Regions from separate parts of the Bacillus hominis genome, predicted to be linked through region 3. Evidence: predicted binding sites of a transcription regulator. Region 3 holds the regulator's gene; each other region holds the start of a gene.
The links. The regulator Rex, encoded in region 3, represses fermentation and respiration genes when NADH is low (regulators of the CRP and FNR family bind a similar motif). The targets are predictions, from matches to a motif close to TTGTGAAATATTTCACAA.

Region 1: QUF93_RS25760 (L-lactate dehydrogenase) is a predicted target of Rex. The motif match lies at 1,693-1,710, and genes of this name have one in related genera.
Region 2: QUF93_RS26380 (L-lactate dehydrogenase) is a predicted target of Rex. The motif match lies at 2,462-2,479, and genes of this name have one in related genera.
Region 4: QUF93_RS26685 (DUF1641 domain-containing protein) is a predicted target of Rex. The motif match lies at 4,199-4,216, and genes of this name have one in related genera.

Annotation. Positions count from the first base shown of each region.
Region 1 is NZ_JAUCFS010000005.1:4,462,923-4,468,544, reverse strand. Features, by position in the region: tRNA gene QUF93_RS25830 (tRNA-Met) at 1-41, shown strand, start outside; tRNA gene QUF93_RS25825 (tRNA-Ile) at 45-121, shown strand; tRNA gene QUF93_RS25820 (tRNA-Ser) at 139-230, shown strand; tRNA gene QUF93_RS25815 (tRNA-Met) at 257-333, shown strand; tRNA gene QUF93_RS25810 (tRNA-Asp) at 337-412, shown strand; tRNA gene QUF93_RS25805 (tRNA-Phe) at 425-500, shown strand; tRNA gene QUF93_RS25800 (tRNA-Thr) at 515-590, shown strand; tRNA gene QUF93_RS25795 (tRNA-Lys) at 601-676, shown strand; tRNA gene QUF93_RS25790 (tRNA-Gly) at 690-760, shown strand; tRNA gene QUF93_RS25785 (tRNA-Ile) at 771-847, shown strand; tRNA gene QUF93_RS25780 (tRNA-Asn) at 855-929, shown strand; tRNA gene QUF93_RS25775 (tRNA-Ser) at 936-1,026, shown strand; tRNA gene QUF93_RS25770 (tRNA-Glu) at 1,033-1,104, shown strand; gene QUF93_RS25765 (RNA polymerase sigma factor) at 1,239-1,607, shown strand; gene QUF93_RS25760 (L-lactate dehydrogenase) at 1,827-2,771, shown strand; gene glgB (1,4-alpha-glucan branching protein GlgB) at 3,443-5,380, shown strand; gene glgC (glucose-1-phosphate adenylyltransferase) at 5,328-5,622, shown strand, end outside.
Region 2 is NZ_JAUCFS010000005.1:4,554,137-4,559,758, reverse strand. Features, by position in the region: gene QUF93_RS26400 (MBL fold metallo-hydrolase) at 1-436, shown strand, start outside; gene QUF93_RS26395 (TetR/AcrR family transcriptional regulator) at 440-997, shown strand; gene QUF93_RS26390 (hypothetical protein) at 1,789-1,974, shown strand; gene QUF93_RS26385 (spore coat protein) at 1,988-2,236, shown strand; gene QUF93_RS26380 (L-lactate dehydrogenase) at 2,571-3,521, shown strand; gene QUF93_RS26375 (PTS sugar transporter subunit IIC) at 3,544-4,557, shown strand; gene QUF93_RS26370 (phosphatase PAP2 family protein) at 4,772-5,425, opposite strand; gene QUF93_RS26365 (hypothetical protein) at 5,570-5,622, shown strand, end outside.
Region 3 is NZ_JAUCFS010000005.1:255,944-261,565, forward strand. Features, by position in the region: gene rimI (ribosomal protein S18-alanine N-acetyltransferase) at 1-287, shown strand, start outside; gene tsaD (tRNA (adenosine(37)-N6)-threonylcarbamoyltransferase complex transferase subunit TsaD) at 287-1,303, shown strand; gene QUF93_RS03890 (ABC-F family ATP-binding cassette domain-containing protein) at 1,738-3,672, opposite strand; gene QUF93_RS03895 (redox-sensing transcriptional repressor Rex) at 3,860-4,489, shown strand; gene QUF93_RS03900 (YdiK family protein) at 4,519-4,710, opposite strand; gene QUF93_RS03905 (CPBP family intramembrane glutamic endopeptidase) at 4,707-5,456, opposite strand.
Region 4 is NZ_JAUCFS010000005.1:4,612,789-4,618,410, reverse strand. Features, by position in the region: gene murB (UDP-N-acetylmuramate dehydrogenase) at 1-475, shown strand, start outside; T-box leader at 582-798, shown strand; gene tyrS (tyrosine--tRNA ligase) at 851-2,113, shown strand; gene QUF93_RS26690 (NAD(P)/FAD-dependent oxidoreductase) at 2,463-3,641, opposite strand; gene QUF93_RS26685 (DUF1641 domain-containing protein) at 3,686-4,126, opposite strand; gene QUF93_RS26680 (winged helix-turn-helix transcriptional regulator) at 4,560-4,907, opposite strand; gene QUF93_RS26675 (MFS transporter) at 5,301-5,622, shown strand, end outside.

The DNA.
Region 1 (5,622 bases), 4.2 Mb from region 3:
ATACCCGTGAGGTCGGGGGTTCGATCCCTCCGCCGCTACCATAAGGACCTTTAGCTCAGCTGGTTAGAGCAGACGGCTCATAACCGTCCGGTCGTAGGTTCGAGTCCTACAAGGTCCACCACTCAAAGTTCATATCTCGGAGGTATACCCAAGTTCGGCTGAAGGGATCGGTCTTGAAAACCGACAGGCGGCGAGAGTCGCGCGGGGTTCGAATCCCTCTACCTCCTCCATTTTTTTAAATTAAATATTATATCATCGCGGGGTGGAGCAGTACGGTAGCTCGTCGGGCTCATAACCCGAAGGTCGCAGGTTCAAATCCTGTCCCCGCAACCAAATGGTCCCGTGGTGTAGTGGTTAACATGCCTGCCTGTCACGCAGGAGATCGCCGGTTCGACCCCGGTCGGGACCGCCATTTTTACATAAAGGCTCGGTAGCTCAGTCGGTAGAGCAGAGGACTGAAAATCCTCGTGTCGGCGGTTCGATTCCGTCCCGAGCCACCATTTTGAAATCGCAAGCCGGCTTAGCTCAATTGGTAGAGCAACTGACTTGTAATCAGTAGGTTGGGGGTTCAAGTCCTCTAGCCGGCACCACTTTCAAAATGAGCCATTAGCTCAGTTGGTAGAGCATCTGACTTTTAATCAGAGGGTCGAAGGTTCGAATCCTTCATGGCTCACCATTTTCAATTTAATGCGGGTGTAGTTTAGTGGTAAAACAAGAGCCTTCCAAGCTCTGGTCGAGAGTTCGATTCTCTTCACCCGCTTATCTATTATGGGCCTATAGCTCAGCTGGTTAGAGCGCACGCCTGATAAGCGTGAGGTCGATGGTTCGAGTCCATTTAGGCCCACCATAATTATTCCGCAGTAGCTCAGTGGTAGAGCTATCGGCTGTTAACCGATCGGTCGTAGGTTCGAGTCCTACCTGCGGAGCCATATTATAGAGAAGTACCCAAGTGGCTCAAGGGGCTCCCCTGCTAAGGGAGTAGATCGCGAACGCGGTGCGAGGGTTCGAATCCCTTCTTCTCTGCCAGATTTTGGCCCGTTGGTCAAGTGGTTAAGACACCGCCCTTTCACGGCGGTAACACGGGTTCGAATCCCGTACGGGTCATACTAAAAGAGATAGCATAATCTGCTATCTCTTTTTTGTTGTGTAAAAGCGGACTTTGGATAGTCCGCTTTTTTTATGAAATGTTGTATACTTTTTTCTATTTCAAACGTCTAACTAATAGAAAGGAGAGGGCGATGGAGTATGAAAAGATTATTGTAGAAACATCTAAAAGTATTTATAGGTATTTACTTAAAATTGGAGTAACACCAGTAGAAGCAGAGGATATCATTCAAGACACGGTACATAAAGCATTATTATCTATACCAAATATGAAAATTACTTATATAAAAACATGGTTATTTCAAGTTGCGATTAATAGGCATCGTGATCTAGCTAGAAGGCAAAAGCATATTGAAGAAATCCCGATTGAATCTATTCAACTTATTGGGACGAAGGGACTAGACGAATCACTGTTAAGAAAAGAGCTTCAAGTAGAAATACAAAGCATACTTGGAAAGATGAATCCGGTATACAAACATAAGAAAAACCCTTTCACAATCTAAACAAAACACTTAAATTGAGATTGATTCCACACCTACCACGATAACTTTACACTCTATGTGAAAAAGTTCACAAATAGGTCATAATTTGTGAAGTAATTCACAATAATCCGTGCTACAATATGAATGTAAAGAAGTTAAACAACATTAAATTAGTATTTTAATTAATTACTTAAACAATAATAAATAATATATGTAAAACAATTGAGAGGGGAAATTAAAATGAAAAAAGGTATCAATCGTGTAGTATTAGTAGGAACAGGAGCTGTAGGTTGTAGTTATGCTTACTCAATGATCAACCAAGGTGTAGCTGAAGAATTCGTACTTGTAGATGTAAATGAAGCAAAAGCAGAAGGGGAAGCAATGGACTTAAGCCATGCGGTACCATTCTCTCCAGCACCAACAAAAGTTTGGAGCGGTAGCTATGCAGATTGTAAAGATGCAGATTTAGTAGTTATCACTGCTGGATTACCACAAAAGCCAGGTGAAACTCGTTTAGACTTAGTTGAGAAAAATACAAAGATCTTTAAACAAATCGTTCGCGGTATTATGGATAGCGGATTCGATGGAATCTTCTTAATCGCAACAAACCCAGTTGATATTTTAACTTACGTAACTTGGAAAGAATCTGGCTTACCAAAAGAGCGCGTAATTGGTTCTGGTACAACTTTAGACTCTGCTCGTTTCCGTTACATGTTAGGTGACTACTTAGATGTAGATCCACGTAACGTTCATGCTTACATCGTTGGTGAACACGGTGATACTGAACTTCCAGTATGGAGCCACGCTACTGTAGGTGTACAAAAACTAGAAACAATCTTAGCGAACAACGAACAGTATAACCAAGAAGATTTAGATAAAATCTTTGAAAATGTACGCGATGCAGCTTATCACATCATCGAGCGTAAAGGCGCAACTTACTACGGAATCGGTATGTCACTACTTCGTGTAACTAAAGCGATCTTAAGCAACGAGAACAGCGTATTAACTGTATCTGCATACCTTGAAGGTCAATATGGTGAGAAAGATGCTTACGTAGGTGTTCCAGCTGTTATTAACCGCGAAGGTGTACGTGAAATAGTAGAACTTGAATTAAACGAAGAAGAAAAAGCGAAATTCGCTCATTCTGTAAAAGTGTTAAAAGAAACAATGGCACCAGTACTATAATAATTGCTAAATAATTCAGAGGCGGGAAACTGCTTCCTACCTCTGAGTTTTTATATAATTTAATATAAATTCCTTTTCCGGTTTCCCTTGTATATCCCCAATATACCCCTTTTGCTGGATAAGGGTCGTTTATAGAAAAAAGCACTCTATTTTTGAATAGAGTGCTTTTATATGTTATTTTTTCGGTGTTAGTCCTAACTTCTTTAAAATATCTGTCAGTGTCCCACTTTTTGATTTTTCTACAGGTGTTTGTGATTTTGTAGCATCTGGTTCTTATGAATTATAGTTGCAAATCTTGGTGTTCTTTATTGAGAATAAATATATACTTATGAATTTTACATTTCAATAAATTTTGTCACAAAAAATGTTGAGAAACATTTTTCTATGACAGATTATTTTGTTTGAATTTCACGTGGAAAATAGTGTGAAAAACAGGGAGAAATCAATAAAGTAAATATTGAGCAACAATGAAAGGTGAAAATAGTAAGGGGAAATGAAGCGTTTGCAATGAATATTCGTCAAAATTCGATATTTTACACAGTAAATTTGAATATTTTAAGCAAAATTAAAGAAAAAAACGTATATTTTTAAAAAAATAACAAGGATATTTCAGTTTTTCGCAGAAATGATAAAGAGTAAAAAATTTCTGTCATCTTAGTGAGGTGAACATATTGGATGTAATAAATTGTGAAGAAGTGAAACGAGATGAGTTTCATACAGAAAAGTACTATGACAGTTATAACATCTTTGGGGCACATATTGTGACGGAAGATGGGATGCGAGGGGTACGATTCACAGTATGGGCTCCTCATGCGAAAGCAATGAGTGTTGTTGGAGATTTTAATGAATGGGATTATGAGCAACATAAGATGCTACAAGTGACAGAAAAGGGGATTTGGTCCTTGTTTGTACCGTATATTGAAGAGAATGAGATATACAAGTATGCGGTTGAAACGATGGATGGTGCCGTTATTTTAAAAGCAGATCCTTACGCAGTATATGCAGAAGTAAGACCAAATACGGCATCTGTAGTTTTTGATATAGAGGGATATGAATGGAATGATAAAAACTGGATTCGTAAGAGAAAGAAAAAATCGATTTATAAAGAAGCGATGACAGTTTATGAATTACATTTCGGTTCTTGGAAAAAGAAAGAAGATGGCGCTCTGTATTCTTACAGAGAAATGGCCGAGGAGCTCATTCCTTATGTGGTGGAACATCAATTTACACATATTGAAATTATGCCGCTTGTTGAGCATCCATATGATCGTTCTTGGGGATATCAAGGAACGGGATATTATGCAGCTACAAGTAGATTCGGCACGCCACATGACTTGATGTATTTTGTCGATGAATGTCATAAATATGGAATCGGTGTCATTTTAGATTGGGTGCCGGGGCATTTTTGTAAAGATGCTCACGGTTTATATTTGTTTGATGGGACACCGACTTATGAATATAAAGATATAGATGTACAAGAAAACCAGGTATGGGGAACTGTTAATTTTGATTTAGGGAAAAGAGAAGTACGTAATTTCTTAATTTCAAATGCGTTATTTTGGATGAGGTATTTCCATATTGATGGTTTCAGGGTAGATGCAGTTGCGAATATGCTGTACTGGAATAAAGAAGGAAAAGAGCAAAGCAATGAACACGCTGTTTCTTTCTTACGAGAGTTAAATGAAGCTGTGTTTGCAGAAGATGAAGAGTTTCTTATGACAGCAGAAGATTCAACAGCTTGGCCACTTGTAACAGCTCCAACATACGAGGGTGGACTTGGGTTCAATTATAAATGGAATATGGGTTGGATGAACGACGTGTTGAAATATATGGAATGTGCACCAGAGTACCGGAAATACATTCATGAGAAAATGACATTCTCTTTACTATATACTCACTCTGAAAACTTTATATTGCCGCTTTCTCATGATGAAGTCGTTCATGGGAAAAAGTCGTTATTAAATAAAATGCCGGGAGATTACTGGGATAAGTTCGCCCAACTTCGTTTATTATATGGATATTTCTTTACTCATCCAGGTAAGAAATTACTCTTTATGGGTGGAGAATTCGGGCAATTTGATGAGTGGAAAGACCTTGAAGATTTAGATTGGAATTTACATGATTTTGAAATGCATCGTTATATGCATGATTACTTTAAAGAGCTCATAGCATTGTATAAGCGCTCAAAACCACTTTGGCAGTTAGATCACTCGCCTGAAGGATTTCAGTGGATTGATGCTAATAATAATGAGCAAAGTATTTTCTCGTTCATCCGCCAAGGGGATAAGCAGGAAGATGCGTTAGTTGTCGTATGTAATTTTACGAAAGCTACATATGAAAACTATAAAGTAGGTGTACCAGATTTCGAGTATTATAACGAGATTTTAAACAGTGATGCTGAGCAATATGGCGGATCGGGGCAAGTTAATAAGAAACGTCTCAAGACGATTCTAGAGCCATATCATAATCAAGCGGCACATGTAGAAATTACAATTCCACCATTTGGCGTATCCATATTACGACCAGTGAAGACGAGAAAGGGGAGCAAAAAACAAGATGGCTCAAAAACAAAAGTGCGTAGCAATGTTACTAGCAGGGGGAAAAGGTAGTCGTTTAAGTGCATTAACAAAAAATTTAGCCAAGCCAGCTGTTCCATTTGGTGGTAAATATCGCATTATTGATTTTACGTTAAGTAACTGTGCAAACTCCGGTATTGAAACGGTGGGGATTTTAACGCAATATCAACCGTTAGAACTCCACAATTATATCGGAATCGGAAATGCATGGGATTTAGACCGAGTAAACGGCGGAGTCACAGTATTACCTCCTTATGCGGAGTCTTCAGGTGTGA
Region 2 (5,622 bases), 4.3 Mb from region 3:
GGGAGATACATCGTTACAAAAGGATGAACCAAATATACCAATAAAAGGCGGTGTACCTAAAAAGGTAAAAACGGTACCTGATGTTTTATTGGAAGATGGCGACCGCATTGGATCGCTTCTTGCGATTATGACACCGGGACATACGCCAGGATCCATGTCGTTTCTCGATGTACGAAATAAAGCTCTTATTGTCGGGGATGCCTTCCAAACAAGAGGAGGTATGGCTGTTTCGGGACAAATGAAATTTTGGTTTCCGTTTCCTGCGATGGCAACGTGGAGTAAAGAAGTAGCATTACAAAGTGCAGAGAAGCTAAGAGGATATGAGCCTTCTTTGCTTGCGACAGGACATGGAAAAATGATGAAAAATCCAGGCGCTGCCATAGAGATTGCTATTAAGGAAGCTAAGCGAAATGTAGAAAGCATGAAAGAGGGTTAATTTATGTCACCGAGAATCGGACTTACATTACAGAAAATTGTAGACACAGCGGCAGAAATCGCAGATACAAATGGGATACAAGAAGTAACAGTATCGTCATTAGCGCAAAGGTTGGGGATACGTTCGCCCTCTCTATATAATCATGTGAAAGGGTTACAAGATGTCCGGAAAAATCTTGGTATTTACGGAATAAAACAGCTGCATAACAGACTGGAAGAGGCGGCCTCGGGTAAAAGCGTGGATGAAGCAATTCATGCATTAGGAGGAGCGTACGTAGCGTTTGTCCGAAAACATCCTGGATTGTATGAAGCAACCTTTTTACGAGATGAAGAAGTAAGAAAAGCAGGGGATGGAATTGTAGAGCTTTGTCTTCGGATTTTACAACAATACGGCTTAGAAGGAGAGAATGCACTTCATGCGACACGCGGATTCAGAAGTATTTGCCATGGATTTGCGTCGATTGAACAGCAGAGGGGATTTGGTTTACCGCTGGATTTAGATACAAGTTTACATTTATTACTGGAAACGTTTATTAAAGGATTACATGTAATGAGAGAATGAATAAGAGGAAACCTTAGAAACGATTCTAAGGTTTTTTAGTGCACATAACTCAAAAAGAAATAAATATTCAATCGTGAATGAGCAAAGAAAGATAAGAGCATTCTATGCGAAATTGAACAGGGCTTGAAAATGAGAAAGAGCCTCTAATGATTTAGAGGCTCTTTCTTGCTAAATAATATTATTTAGCAGGCTTTAGAAATGTATATATTGCTAAAACAAAATTGAAAAACGTAAATACGAAAGGGTCGTGGCTTGACTCAGAATCATAAGCTTCTTGGCTTTTTGTAAGAAAGTCGTGGATTTTCATGAGTATTGCTCCTTTGTTATGTAGAGTTTATAAAAGGGAGTTTTTTCAAACTACCGCTTACTAATAGAGTTGCATTAATAAATAATAAGAAAAATGTAGTGTTCCGATTTTTATAATTGTTAAGTGCTATAAATAGAAAACAAATGAGAAATAACATGTGTAAAGGTATAGAGGTGGATAGTGGTTTTAAAGTTAATACATCAATTAACAAATTTACATATAGGATCGCATAAGCGATGAAGAAGATGACTTTAAACGTTCTTTGCATGGGCACACCTTCTTAATATGCTGTATCTGTGAATTATAAAGTTAAGGATGCATTTTTAATATTTGTATTTTTCTGTAATTATAACATTTTTTTGTCTATATAAATAGATGTTGCTGATTTTAGTATGAAATGAATTTAAGAATGATTTTTAATGAATACGATTTAAAAAGAGCCAAATACTAATGACGAATGAACAAAGAAAGGTAGGAGTATCCTATGCAAAATTTAACAGAGCTTGAAGTAGAAAACTTACGTCATTTAATTGGTGGACACGCAACGATTATTAACAAATTGGACCAGTATGCACAGGCATGTACAGATCCAGAGTTGAAACAAATGCTACAAAAGGATGCACAAGATGCACGAAATACGAAACAGCAATTAATGACGTTCCTAGGATAGGAGGAAGCGAAAGATGAATGAAAAAGATATGGTAAATGATTATTTAGCAGGATTAAATGCAAGTTTAACAAGTTATGCAAATTATATTTCACAGTCTGATAATGAACAGTTACATCAAACGTTAATTCAAATTCGTAATCAAGACGAGGCGCGCCAACGTAATATGTATGAATACGCAAAGCAAAAAAGTTATTATAAGCCAGCAGCACCTGCGAATCCGATGATTGTAGAGCAATTAAAAAGTCAATTAAGTGCGGAATAGCGTGCTGAAAAAACGAGCGAATGAAGTCGCTCGTTTTTTTGTTTTGTCTCGCTATTTGCCGGGTAGCCCGATTGGTGAAGGCTAATAATCAGTGGGGGATGAACAAAACCCCCCACTGATTAAAGTTTCACTTTATATATGTCAATAAATATATAATAAATATTTTTCCAGTTGTAACAAATATGACGAAAATTGAATATGACAATTCACAAAAAGGACAAAAGTTTGTTCAATTTTTCACAAAGTATCCATGGTTTCTATTGTGGAAATCTCTATAATTAGGAGTGTAAAGAGCAAAAGAAATAGATTACATAATCAATTAGGAGAGATTGCCATGAGAAGAAATACAAGAAAAATTGCAATTATTGGTACTGGATTAGTTGGATCAAGTTGTGCGTATTCCATTGTAAATCAAGGCATTTGCGAAGAACTATTGTTAATTGATATAAATTATGAACGTGCAGTTGGAGAAGCGATGGATTTATCGCACTGCATTAACTTTACAAATACAAGAACAAAAGTATATGCAGGAAACTATGAAGACTGCAAAGATATGGATATTGTCATTATTACAGCAGGACCAGCACCGAAGCCTGGACAAAGTCGTTTAGATACTTTAGGAGCAAGTGCAAAAATTATGGAAAGCATTGTTAGCGGCGTAATGGAAAGTGGATTTGACGGTATTTTCTTAATCGCATCGAACCCAGTTGACATTATTACATATCAAGTTTGGAAATTATCTGGTTTACCAAGAAATCGTGTACTTGGTACTGGTACATCACTAGATTCTTCTCGTTTAAGAACGATTTTATCTGAGATGTTAGAGGTAGATCCTCGCAGTATTCATGGATATTCTTTAGGAGAACATGGTGATTCTCAAATGGTTGCTTGGTCTCACGTAACGGTTGGCGGAAAGCCAATTCTACAAATTTTAGAGGAACAAAAAGAACGATTAGGTGAAATAGATTTAGATGAAATTGTTGAGAAGACTGCAAAAGCTGGATGGGAAATTTATAAGCGTAAAGGAACTACTTATTATGGAATTGGAAACTCTCTGGCATATATTGCTCGCTCAATTTTCAATGATGATCACCGTGTTATCGCTGTTTCATCCATTTTAGATGGTGAGTATGGCGAATACGATATTTGTACAGGAGTACCAGCAATTATTACTAGAGACGGTGTAAGAGAAGTTGTAGAACTAAACTTATCAGAAGATGAAGAAAGCCGCTTTGCAAAATCAAACGATGTTTTACGCGATTATATGAAAACAATTGGTTACTAAATTATAGGAGAAGGTGAAACAAATGAAGGAATATATAATGTCTCGTGTGTTTAAAGCTTCTGCCGGAATCGCACAGGGTATTTTCGTATCCCTTGGAATTGGTTTACTAATCGAAAATATAGGAAGAATTGTTGATATCCCATTACTTATTACAATCGGAGTTGTTGCAAAATCACTTATGGCACCAGCGATTGGAGCCGGAATTGCTTTTATGCTCGGTGCAAACGGACTCGTAATTTTCTCAGCGATGGTAGCCGGAGCAATTGGAGCTGGTTCAATTTCAATTACTGAAGCTGGTCTCATCATTAAAACAGGTGAACCAATCGGTGCATTATTAACAGCGACTTTAGCAGTTTATATTGGTAAACGATTAAGTGGAAAAACTGCTTTAGATATGATGCTCGTTCCATTTGCAGCAATACTCGGTTCTGGTTTAGTCGGTATTTGGTTAGCTCAAAATATTAGCCCAGTTTTAAATACAGTTGGAGCATTCATTAAAGATAGTTCAGCTGGTAGCCCATTTATCGCTTCTGTCGTGATTGCTGTAGTTTGGGGACTATTACTTATCTCTCCAGCTTCATCAGCTGCTTTAGCGATAGCACTTAGCTTAGATGGTGTTGCGGGAGGTGCAGCACTTGCAGGATGTGTTGCTCAATTTATCGGATTCTCTGTTATTTCAGCGAAAGAAAATAATTTAGGCGGCATATTAGCTCAGGCACTTTGTACTCCAAAAGTACAGTTGCCGAACATTACTAAAAATCCAATGATTCTCGTCCCAACTGTCGTCGCCAGTGCTATAGTCGGTCCAGTATCAGCATTAATTTTCCAGCTAGAAGCAGGGAAAGAAATTGCAGGTCTTGGATTAAGCTCTCTTATCGCACCAATTAATTTAATTTCCAGCCAAGGGTGGGAGGTTGTCCCAGCGATGATAATCACTTATATCATCATCCCAGTAGCTGTTTCTTATATACTTTACATTGCTCTAAAAAAATCAGGTCGTATTCATTCTGGTGATATGACTGTACCGCAATCTTAATTTGAAAATCTCCTTAATAATAGATAAAAGCAGACTGAAGAAGCCACAGTCTGCTTTTTTGTTACGTTACATTTTATCCCGCTATTTGCCGGCAGTAAAACTCCCACCTCAAAATTCGGCTGGAGCAAAGAAGCGAGGTTGGAGATCAACTGCCCGTAAATGCCCGATTGGTGAAGGCTAATAATCAGTGGGGGATGAACAACTCCCCCACTGATTAAAGTTTCACTTTATGATTTTGTTTTACTGGAACACGTACGGTTTCTTTTGCTAATAACAGCTGAACGCCGAAGTATAATACGCTTGCAAGCGTCATTCCAGAAACGGCATCTACAAAAGCATGTTGCTTTGTAAATAGCGTTGATAAAATAATAAGCGTACCGAAGAAAGTAAGGATGTAATATTCAAAAGCATGCTGTTCTCTACGCTTAAAGGCAGCGAGCATAATTACAAATGTTGTAAGGACATGAATGCTCGGGAAACAGTTTACTGGTTGATCAATACTATAAATATAGCGGACTAGTTCGGAAAATACGTCTGTTCCAACGACTGTTGGACGTGGTACAGTTGTCTGCCAAAAATAATAAATAGAAAAACAAGCAAGTTTTCCAAGAATTACACTACTTAAAGTGACATAATATTGCTTTCGATCAGCAAAACAGTAATAAATAAGTGCGCCGTATAAGTATGGAAACCAAAGTAAATAAGGAATAATAAATGCTTTCACAAATGGAATCCAATCATCTACTACGGTTGTGACATCTACTGCGTGAACAATAGATTTATTTAATACATCGTAAAGGGGACTCACGAGTACGAGTAGAAGTATATAACTTAACGGAAGAAAAGATGAAAGTTTAAATTTCTTCATGATAAACTCCTATGTTTTAGTAATGTAAGTAAATTCAATTGATTATAATATAGAAACCAAAATTGGGCTATCGATTTTACTTACATTTTCTTGAATTCACCTTACATTTTTGTCACTTGACTTAAAAGAGGGGGAGGGTGCTTAATGAAGCGTTCACTTTATTTCTTAGTTTTTATATTGTTATGCCTAGTGAGTAC
Region 3 (5,622 bases):
TCGTAATTGGATATTGTGGATTGTGGATAATTCTTGATGAATCACATGTAACAAATATAGCTATCCTGCCAGAATACAGAGGCAAAAAGCTAGGGGATGCCTTATTGAAAGAAGTCATTTCCGAAGCGAAAGGGTTAGGAGTAAAAACAATGACACTTGAAGTACGCGTGTCAAATGAAGTAGCAAAGCAGTTATACAGAAAATACGGATTTCAAAATGGTGGGATTCGTAAACGATACTATGCAGACAATCAGGAAGATGGTCTTGTAATGTGGGTGAATATATAATGGAAAAAAATACGATTATACTTGGTATTGAAACAAGCTGTGATGAAACAGCTGTAGCAGTTGTTAAAAATGGAACGGAAATCATTGCGAATATCGTCGCATCACAAATTGAAAGTCATAAGCGTTTTGGCGGAGTTGTACCAGAGATTGCATCCCGTCATCATGTAGAAGAAATCACAGTTGTGTTAGAAGAAGCTTTAAAAGAAGCGAATATTACTTTTGAGGATATTGATGCAATTGCTGTAACAGAAGGCCCAGGTTTAGTTGGAGCACTTTTAATAGGTGTAAATGCAGCGAAAGCTGTGGCTTTTGCTCATGATATCCCTCTAGTTGGTGTTCATCATATTGCTGGTCATATTTATGCGAACCGTTTAGTAAAAGAAGTACAATTCCCGTTATTGTCGCTTGTTGTATCCGGTGGTCATACGGAGCTTGTTTATATGAAAGAACATGGTTCATTTGAAGTGATTGGTGAAACGCGAGATGATGCGGCAGGAGAAGCTTACGATAAAGTAGCTCGTACATTATCAATGCCTTATCCAGGTGGTCCTCATATTGATCGCCTTGCGCATGAAGGAAAACCAACAATTGATTTGCCTCGTGCGTGGTTAGAACCTGATTCGTATGATTTCAGCTTTAGTGGATTGAAATCAGCAGTTATCAACACTGTGCATAACGCAAAACAACGCGGTATAGAAATTGCACCAGAAGATTTAGCAGCAAGTTTCCAAGAAAGTGTAATAGATGTACTTGTAACGAAAGCGTCTCGTGCAGCAGATGCTTATAATGTAAAACAAGTGCTTCTTGCTGGTGGAGTAGCTGCTAATAAAGGGCTTCGTGCACGTTTAGAAGTAGAATTTGCACAAAAAGAAAATATAGAGCTAATTATTCCTCCTCTATCTTTATGCACAGATAATGCAGCGATGATTGCAGCTGCAGGTACAATTGCATACGAACAAGGAAAACGCGCTACATTAGCTTTAAATGCAAATCCAGGATTAGATATTGAAGCGTAGTTATACACAAAATTAACCACAGCTTGTGGAAAAAACCCATATTATCTGTTGATAATATGGGTTTTTTTGTGTACATAAAATGTGTATAACTTTTCGCTCGGTTGTGGATAATGTGGAAAAGTTATTTGGGAGTTTATATTATAAAGGTGGATATGTGTATAACCTTGTGGATAATGCAGATGAAGTCTGACCTTTGAAGAAATTCTTTTTTGGGAAATAAAAAACAAGGAGATGTCCAAAAAATATTTTGAAACATCGGTCTCTTATTATACAAGGTGCTAATATTGTCAATCCTTGTCGGTAAATCGATATTTCTTGTCGAATCGTTTATATAATTTCATTTACTATGGTATTGATTCCAAAATAGAAAATAAAAAGGAGGTCATCTCGTCAAAAAGCCCGACTTATGAGACATCCTCCTTTTTTAAATTCTCTTATATATGCAGTTCTTCCCATTCTGCCATACAAGCTTCAAGCTGTTCTTGCAGTGTTTGTTTTTTAGTTGTAATTTCACTAGCCTTTTCATAATCTGCATATATTTCTGGTAAGCAAAGCTGATCTTCTAATGTAGCGATTTCTTCTTCAAATTCTACGATGTTTTGTTCTAGCTCCTCAATTTTTCGAGTGCGTTGACGCTCTAACTGTTTACGTTCTTTTTCTTCGAGATAATTTAATTTTTCTTGAGCTACAGTTTTTTGAACAGGTGCCTGATTTTCTTGCTGTTCTTGTTGTTCAAATTCTGCACGTTCAATCATTTCATTTTTCTTTTCAACGTAATAATCGTAATCACCTAAATATTCTTGTGCACCTTCAGTTGATAACTCAACAACGGTTGTCGTTACGCGATTAATAAAGTAGCGGTCATGAGAGACGAATAGAAGAGTACCTGGGTAATCAATTAAAGCATTCTCCAAAATCTCTTTACTATTTAAATCAAGATGGTTCGTTGGCTCATCGAGAATTAATAAATTGGATTTTTGCATCATAAGTTTTGCAAGAGCTAGTCGAGCCTTTTGTCCACCACTAAGAGAAGATACTGGTTTTAATACATCATCCCCTGTGAATAAAAAGTTGCCCAGTATAGTGCGAATTTCTTTTTCAGGTTGCAAGGGATATTCATCCCATAGTTCATTTAAAACTCGCTTCGAAGATGTTAAGTTGGCTTGTTCTTGATCATAATAACCAACGGATACATTTGATCCGAAAGCAACGTCTCCATGTAATAGCTGTAACTTATTCACAATGGATTTTAATAATGTAGATTTCCCAATTCCGTTCGGTCCAACTAAGGCAACACTGTCACCGCGAGTTAAGCGCATATTTACATGTTCAATAATCGGTTCCTGGTAATAGCCAATAGTTGCATCTTTCACTTGTAAAACATCATTTCCACTTTGTTTTTCAATATCGAAGTGGAAGGAAGCTGATTTGGAATCACCTAATGGTCTAGTTAATAATTCCATTCTGTCTAATTGTTTCCGGCGACTTTGAGCACGTTTTGTCGTAGATGCGCGAGCTATATTTTTTTGTACAAAGTCTTCTAGTTTAGCAATTTCATCTTGTTGTTTTTCATAACGCTTCATCTCTTGCTCGTATAGAGCTGAGTTTAAGTCTAAATATTTACTGTAGTTACCAACAAATCGTCTGCTTTCTTTATTCGAAATTTCATATACTTGTGTAACAAGCTTATCTAAGAAATAACGGTCATGAGAAACGATTAAAATTGCGCCAGGATAACCTTGTAAGTATTGCTCAAGCCACGTTAATGTTTCGATGTCTAAATGGTTTGTAGGCTCGTCTAAAATAAGTAAGTCTGGTCTAGTTAATAATAATTTCCCAAGAGCTAATCGAGTCTTTTGTCCACCACTTAATGTAGAAATTGTCGTCTGATGCGTTTCAACTGGGAAGCCAAGACCGCTTAAAATCGAGCGTATATCCGCTTCATACTGATAGCCGCCTTGATCTTTATAATCTAATTGTAATTGGTCATAATCAGCTAATAATTTCTCGTATATAGCCGCATTTGAAAAGTTTTCTTCTTTTCCCATCTCTTGCTCTAGCCTTCGAAGTTTTGTCTCCATCTGCTGTAAGTGTGTAAAGACGGTTAACATTTCATCCCAAATTGTTAAAGACGTTTCTAATCCGGTATTTTGAGCTAAATACCCCATTGAGACATCTTTCGGTTTTATAATTTCACCACCATCATGAGATAACTCGCCAGCTATTATTTTTAATAATGTAGATTTTCCGGCTCCATTTCGTCCGACTAATGCGATACGATCTTTCGTTTGTACTTCCAATTTTATGTTTGCAAGAATCGTTTCTGCACCGTATAATTTCGAAAGCCCATTCACTTGTAATAATATCAATGTTTTCACCTCAAATAATTTCTTAACTTTGCCATGTTTATATTTCTCAATCATACTAAAAATAGTGTATAGTTTAAAATAAAGAGAGAATACTTCTTCTCTTTATTATACAAAGAAATTCATGAGTACTAAACTTCTGTATTTGATTCAAGTATGTGAATAAAGATAGGAAGAGAGGAGAGGTTATATGGATCAGCAAAAAATTCCACAGGCCACTGCCAAACGATTGCCTCTATACTATCGATTTATCCAAAATTTATCTCTTTCTGGTAAGCAACGTGTTTCATCAGCCGAATTGAGTGAAGCGGTAAAGGTTGATTCCGCAACTATTCGAAGAGATTTTTCATACTTTGGAGCGTTAGGAAAAAAAGGATATGGATATAACGTAAATTATTTATTATCATTTTTCCGTGAAACACTCGACCAAGATGATATAACACGTGTAGCACTTATTGGAGTAGGTAATTTAGGGACCGCTTTCTTACATTATAATTTCACGAAAAACAATAATACAAAAATTGAAATGGCGTTTGATGTTAGTGAAGAGAAAGTTGGAACAGAAATCGGGGGAATTCCTGTATATCATTTGGATGAATTAGAAGAACGTTTATCAACTGATATACAAGTGGCAATATTAACGGTACCCGCTACAGTAGCGCAATCTGTGGCAGATAGATTGGCAGAAACGGACGTACATGGTATTTTAAATTTCACACCAGCACGCTTAAATGTGTCAGAGAATATAAGAATTCATCATATTGATTTAGCTGTAGAGTTACAAACGCTTGTTTACTTTTTGAAGAATTATCCACAATAAAACGCAGAGGAGATGACCTCTGCGTTTTATTATTGTTTTTTCTTTGTGAATTTGACTAAGATAAGGCGAAGTGCCAAATTAAAATCAATTGTTGCCATAACTGCAAATAGTATTGTCCACATATTCCAAATTGTATCTGTTACGTTCGTAATGGCGAAGCGTGTAAAGATACATCCAAGAAGAAAGTACAATGCAGCCATGAACAATGGTGAGTTTCTCATACTAAAAATCCTCCGATAAAGCCTTGCATTTTTTCAGCTTCTTTAATCATTTCTTGAATTTGCTCGTTACTTACTACAACTTGAGCGACTGCAACTAATGTATTCATTGCAACATGAGCTGCAATTGGAACGATAATACGTTTCGTTTTTACATATAAAAAGGCGAATACGAGCCCCATAGAAGTGTATACCAATAAGTGAGTAAAATCAAAATGAATCGCCGCGAATACAAGTGAACTAATGATAGCGGCAATAAAGAAGTTGAACTTCTTATAAAGTGTACCGAATAAAATTTTTCTAAATACGATTTCTTCTAAAATAGGTCCTATTATAGATATGACGATAAGGAACCAAGGTGTCGTTCTTGCGATGTCCATAAGCCTTGCTGTATTTTCAGATCCCGGCGTAATCCCTAATAAACGCATTTCGATCATACCGGCAATGCTTTGTGAGAACAGTGCTAAGAAGAAACCAATAAAAATCCATCCAATTGTAGCTGGAACAGTAGAGCGCATTTTATCTAAATGCCTGTCGCGAATGTCTGTTCTGAGTAACCAAAGTACAACGCATAATGCAATGAAAAAGCTAATGATAGCCCAATGACCAGTTATGAGCTGAATCTTTTCCTCTCTAGTAAATCCCCTATTATCGTATAGTCCAGTTTTCAGGAGAAGCGGTAACCCGGCAATGCCTGATAACTGCATTAAAATGTATGTAACGATAATCCACCAATATTGTTTTTTCAAATGGTTTAACCATCCTTTCTAACGCTAGTGTATGAGATAAGGTAGGATAACATGTAAATATGCTACCTACGATATAAACTTTCATTTGAATTATATTTTTTTTGTAAATAAGTATTTGAAAATAAAATAGGAGACAGGAAAAAGTTGTGCGTTTAGCGAAAACAAC
Region 4 (5,622 bases), 4.4 Mb from region 3:
TTATGTATTAACTGAAGCAGTTGTAATGACAGGTGATGGAGAGCTATGCACTTTAACGAAAGATGAATTTGAATTTGGATATCGTAAGAGTGTATTTGCGAACAATCATTATATTATTCTTGAAGCGAAGTTTGAACTTGAAGAAGGTGTGCGTGAAGAAATCAAGGAAAAAATGGATGATTTAACGTTTAAACGTGAATCAAAACAACCGTTAGAGTATCCTTCATGTGGTAGTGTATTTAAGCGTCCACCAAATAATTTTGCGGGTAAACTTATTCAAGAATCAGGACTGCAAGGTAAGCGAATTGGCGGAGTGGAAGTTTCTTTAAAACACGCTGGATTTATGGTGAATGTTGATAACGGAACTGCACAAGATTATATTGATTTAATTCATTTCGTACAAAAAACTGTTGAAGAAAAATTCGGTGTGAAATTAGAGCGAGAAGTAAGGATTATTGGAGAAGATCTACAGTAACCTTTGAATAAAAACGTATAAAAATATGAATTATTTCGGAATAATATTTGGATATTGTTGACAATTTGTTTTCGATTCAATATAATGGCTAATAATTTAACAAATAAAATATACGTTGAAAGAGCCCAGTAGCAGTTTGTCACTGTTATCAAAGAGAGCTAGGGGTTGCTGGAACCTAGCACAAACAAACCTGTGAATTACACTCTGGAGTATCTTAGGTAACGCTAAGCGGAGTAGCAAACGATATTATTGCTAAGAGTGGTATGAATAGCTATGCTATTTATGCAAACTGGGTGGTAACACGGTGAATAATCGTCCCTATGTCATAGACATAGGGACTTTTTTGTTTTTAAAAAATAAAGGGGATGACAAAAGATGAATATTATTGATGAATTAGAATGGCGCGGTGCTGTGAATCAACAGACAGATGAAGAAGGTTTACGTAAGCTAGTAGAAGAGAAAAAGATTTCACTATACTGCGGAGTGGATCCGACTGGTGATAGTATGCATATCGGACATTTGATTCCTTTTATGATGATGAAGAGATTCCAATTAGCTGGTCATCATCCTGTTATTTTAATCGGCGGGGCAACAGGAACAATTGGTGATCCAAGTGGTCGTCAATCAGAGCGCCAATTGCAAACTTTAGAAGTAGTCCAGCATAATGTAGATGCGTTAACAGCGCAAATGAAAAAGCTATTTGATTTCGGCGGGAATAGCGAAGTGAAGATGGTAAATAACTATGACTGGACACATAAAATAAACATTATCGAGTTTTTACGTGATTACGGAAAAAACTTTAGCATAAATAGCATGTTAGCAAAAGATATTGTCGCAAGTCGTTTAGATACAGGAATCTCTTTCACAGAGTTCACGTACCAAATCTTGCAAGCAATGGACTTCCATCATTTATACAAAGAAGAAGATGTTCAATTACAAATCGGTGGTAGTGATCAATGGGGAAATATTACGAGTGGTTTAGATTTAATTCGTAAATTAGAAGGTCATGAGGCGAAAGTATTCGGGCTAACAATTCCGTTATTATTAAAATCGGATGGTACGAAATTTGGTAAATCAGCAGGTGGTGCTATTTGGCTTGATCCGGAAAAGACAACACCGTTTGAATTTTACCAGTTCTGGGTGAATACAGATGACCGTGATGTAATTAAATACTTGAAATACTTTACGTTCTTAACGAAAGAGCGAATTGATGAAGTGGCAGCGAAGGTAGAAACAGAGCCTCATAAACGTGAAGCGCAAAAAGTATTAGCGGAAGAAATGACGAAATTCGTTCATGGAGAAGAGGCATTTTTGCAGGCTGTGAAAATTACAGCAGCTTTATTTAGCGGAGATATTAAATCTTTAACAGCTGATGAAATTGAACAAGGCTTTAAAGAGATGCCGACATTCCAATCTTCAAAAGAGACGAAAAACATTGTAGAGTGGTTAGTTGATTTAGGAATTGAACCTTCTAGACGTCAAGCGCGTGAAGATATTAATAATGGGGCTATATCTATGAATGGTGAAAAAGTAACGGATGTAGGTACTGATGTTACTGTAGAAAATTCATTTGATGGAAGGTTTATTATTATTCGTAAAGGGAAGAAGAACTACAGCTTAGTGGAATTGGGCGAATAGTTCTTGTGAAAGAGTGGAGGTAGGGAAGATAGCTACTTCCGCTCTTTTCATATACACAATTCTGACATAAAAAGTCAGTATATTTTGATAATTAAAGAGGATTATATTATTCTTCTGCCGAATAAATAAATTAGAGAAAATTACGGATAAAGTGAAACTTTAATCAGTGGGGGGGTTGTTTATCCCCACTGATTATTAGCCCACACCAATCGGGCGTTCACGGGCAGCCCGCCTCCCATCTAACTTCTTTGCTCCAGCCGAAATTGTGAGGTGGGAGTTTTACTGCCCGCAAATAGCGGGATAAAAATAGCCCGAACCATGCAGGGCATGATTCGGGCTTATATTCAGATTAGTAAGCTAAGCTGAATAGACCTTTAATGTGTGATAAGTAACGAACGTTACTTGCTTCTTTCATTAATGATGCTGGTAAACCTTTAAGTGGAGTATTGCTTGCTCCGATTGTAGCAACAGCATCTTTACGTCCTAGACTAGCAAGTGTTCCAGAGTTGATAGGTGCGAACTCTTCGAATGCTTTGCCTTCTAGTGCTGCGTATAAGTTGTATCCAATTAACTCACCCATTTGCCAAGCGATTTGTGCAGTTGGTGGGTATGGACGACCGTCTGGAGCGAAGACAACAGCGCTGTCTCCAGCAACGAATACGTCTTTGTGAGAAGTAGATTGTAGGTGTGCATCAACAGTTGCACGTCCACGGTTTACTTCAAGACCTGATTCACCAATTAATGGGTTACCTTGTACGCCGCCAGTCCAAACGAATGTGTTAGCAACGATTTTTTGACCGTCTTTTAAGTCGATTTCATTGCCAGCAACGTTTGTTACAGGAAGACCTGTTAAGAATGTAACACCGCGTGCTTCTAAGCTAGCAGTTGCACGTTCGATTAAGTGGTCTGGTAATACTGGAAGGATTTTTGGACCTGCTTCAACAAGAAGAAGTTTAACTTCTTTTGGATTTACGCCGTGGCTTTTTGCAAGTTTAGGCATAATGTCAGCAAGCTCACCAACTAGCTCAACGCCAGTTAATCCGCCACCACCGATTACGATTGTAGCATCAGCTTCATTTTTCGTTTTAGCGTATTCACGAATACGGTCTTCAACGTGTTTGTAGATTTTGTTTGCATCAGCAGCAGATTTTAATACCATGCTGTTTTCTTCTAGTCCTGGAATACCGAAGTAAGCAGTTTTACTTCCTAAAGCAACTACAAGTGCATCGTAAGATAGCGTAGTGCCACCAGCTAGTTTGATTTCTTTGCTATCAACTGAGAATGACTCAACTGTTGCAATTTTAAGATCGATGTCTTTGCCTTTGAAAAGCTTTGTAAGTGGCATTGCAACTGCTTGCTCAGCAACATTACCAGCTGCAAGGCGGTGTAGTTCAGTGATGATTTGGTGTGTTGGGTATTGGTTGATCACTGTAACTTGTGCTTCTGATTTGCTGTAGTATTTACGTACGTTTAAAGCGGCAAGAAGACCGCCATAACCAGCGCCTAAGATGACAATTTGTTTTGACATAGTATGATATCCCCCGTCTTTACTAATTGTTGTTATAAATTAAATTATTTATTATTACGTTCTGCACTAATTTGAAGATAAGCATTTACAAAGCGGAACATTTTTTGTGCTTGTGGGTCTTTTAATAATTTTAATAGACCAAATAGGCCGATAACTTCGTTGCTTTCATCAGCACGATCTTTCGCTTCGATAGCAGTTGCAGCCATGCTTTTCACTGTATCTTTTACAGGTTCTACAAGCTCTGTAATTGCGCTAACAGTGTCGTTTTTTAATACTTCATCAGTAGCAACAGTTTGAGCGAAGTCATAAGACTTAGTTAAAATGTTAACAAGCTCAGTTAATTTTGGAAGCTGTTCCACTAGTGTAGTTAATGATTCTTGTACCTCAGGTTTTAACAACTGATCAAGTACATCAAGTTGTCCTTGGCTAGCAGAAATTTGTACAGTTTCTTGTTCTGGCTTTGTTTGAGTCATAGTTTCTGGCATCTCCAATTCTCCTTTACGATAGCAATACTCTTATTTTTGATAAGTAAGATAGTAACCGTGTTTTACGAAAGTTTATACAAAGTTTCACAAAACACAATAAAATGCCTTTAAATTTATGACAGCAAGTAAGCTGAAATCATAAATCTAAAACCATAACGTCTTACCTATTATTTATGAACTGTCCGATACATGGCTTGTCCGCATAATGGAAAGTTCCCTTATCGGAAAGTGTATATAATATATATCCTTTATTATATACTATATACACGTATGTTAACATAAAAATGATTCCTAATTATTTGATATTGAGTCTGTAACCTAGTACTGACAAGGCGTGAAAGCGCATAAAATATTTTAGCTATCTTAAAAATGTACATATATATAAATAAAAAAAGGAAAAAATGGACAAATTTATGTTCATTTTTTCCTTTTTTTATTGTTCGTCCTCTGTAATTAGCATCGATGTGTTACCGCCTTTTTCAAGATGGCATTCGCCCCAAGTACAAAGAGAATCGAGAATGGACTCTAAAGACCATCCGTAGTCAGTAAGGGAATATTCTACTTTTGGTGGTACTTGATTGTATACCTTTCTTTGAATAACCCCATCCTCTTCTAATTCACGTAATTGCTGTGTTAACATCTTTTGTGTAATACCAGGCATTAAACGTTTTAGTTCACTCGTTCTTTTTGTGCCTTTTTGTAAATGGCAAAGAATGACGACTTTCCATTTTCCGCCGATGACCTCTAAAGTTGCCTCTACAGGAATGTTGTATTTCTTCATATAAAAATCTCCTCTGATGAATATGGCTTTCAATTTTTCAACGAAAGAAGCTAAATGATGTAAATGTTACTTTTTAGTACCTATAGCACTTTAAAGTACGTACTTTTTATCGTGTTGAATATGTTTCATAATAGCATACGTAAGAGGCAAATGAGTAGTACGGCACTAAAAAGTACCTATGTTACTTTTTAGTGCCTATCGTACTTGAAAGTGCGTTCTTTCAAAAAGGAATGAAACCATTCATAATAGCATTTGTAGAGATTAAATATATTTTTTAGAAGATAAAAAGGCCTTTTTATCATACTATTATGATTGGATTTCTTGTAATAAGGAGGAATTCAATTGAATTCATATACAGTATCTTCTTCGGCTGTTCAAACGAATCGAAGAAGTATGTTTGCTTTATTAGCACTAGCGATTAGTGCATTCGGAATAGGAACGACCGAATTTATTAGTGTCGGTTTATTACCATCTATTTCGGAAGATTTACATGTTTCTGTTACAACAGCGGGTTTAACCGTTTCTTTATATGCGTTAGGGGTAGCGTTTGGTGCCCCAGTGTTAACGTCGTTAACAGCTAGTATGTCGCGAAAGACGTTATTAATGTGGATTATGATTATTTTCATTATCGGTAATGGAATTGCAGCTGTGGCAACAAGTTTCACTGTTTTACTTATCGCGAGGGTTGTATCTGCGTTTGCACACGGCGTTTTTA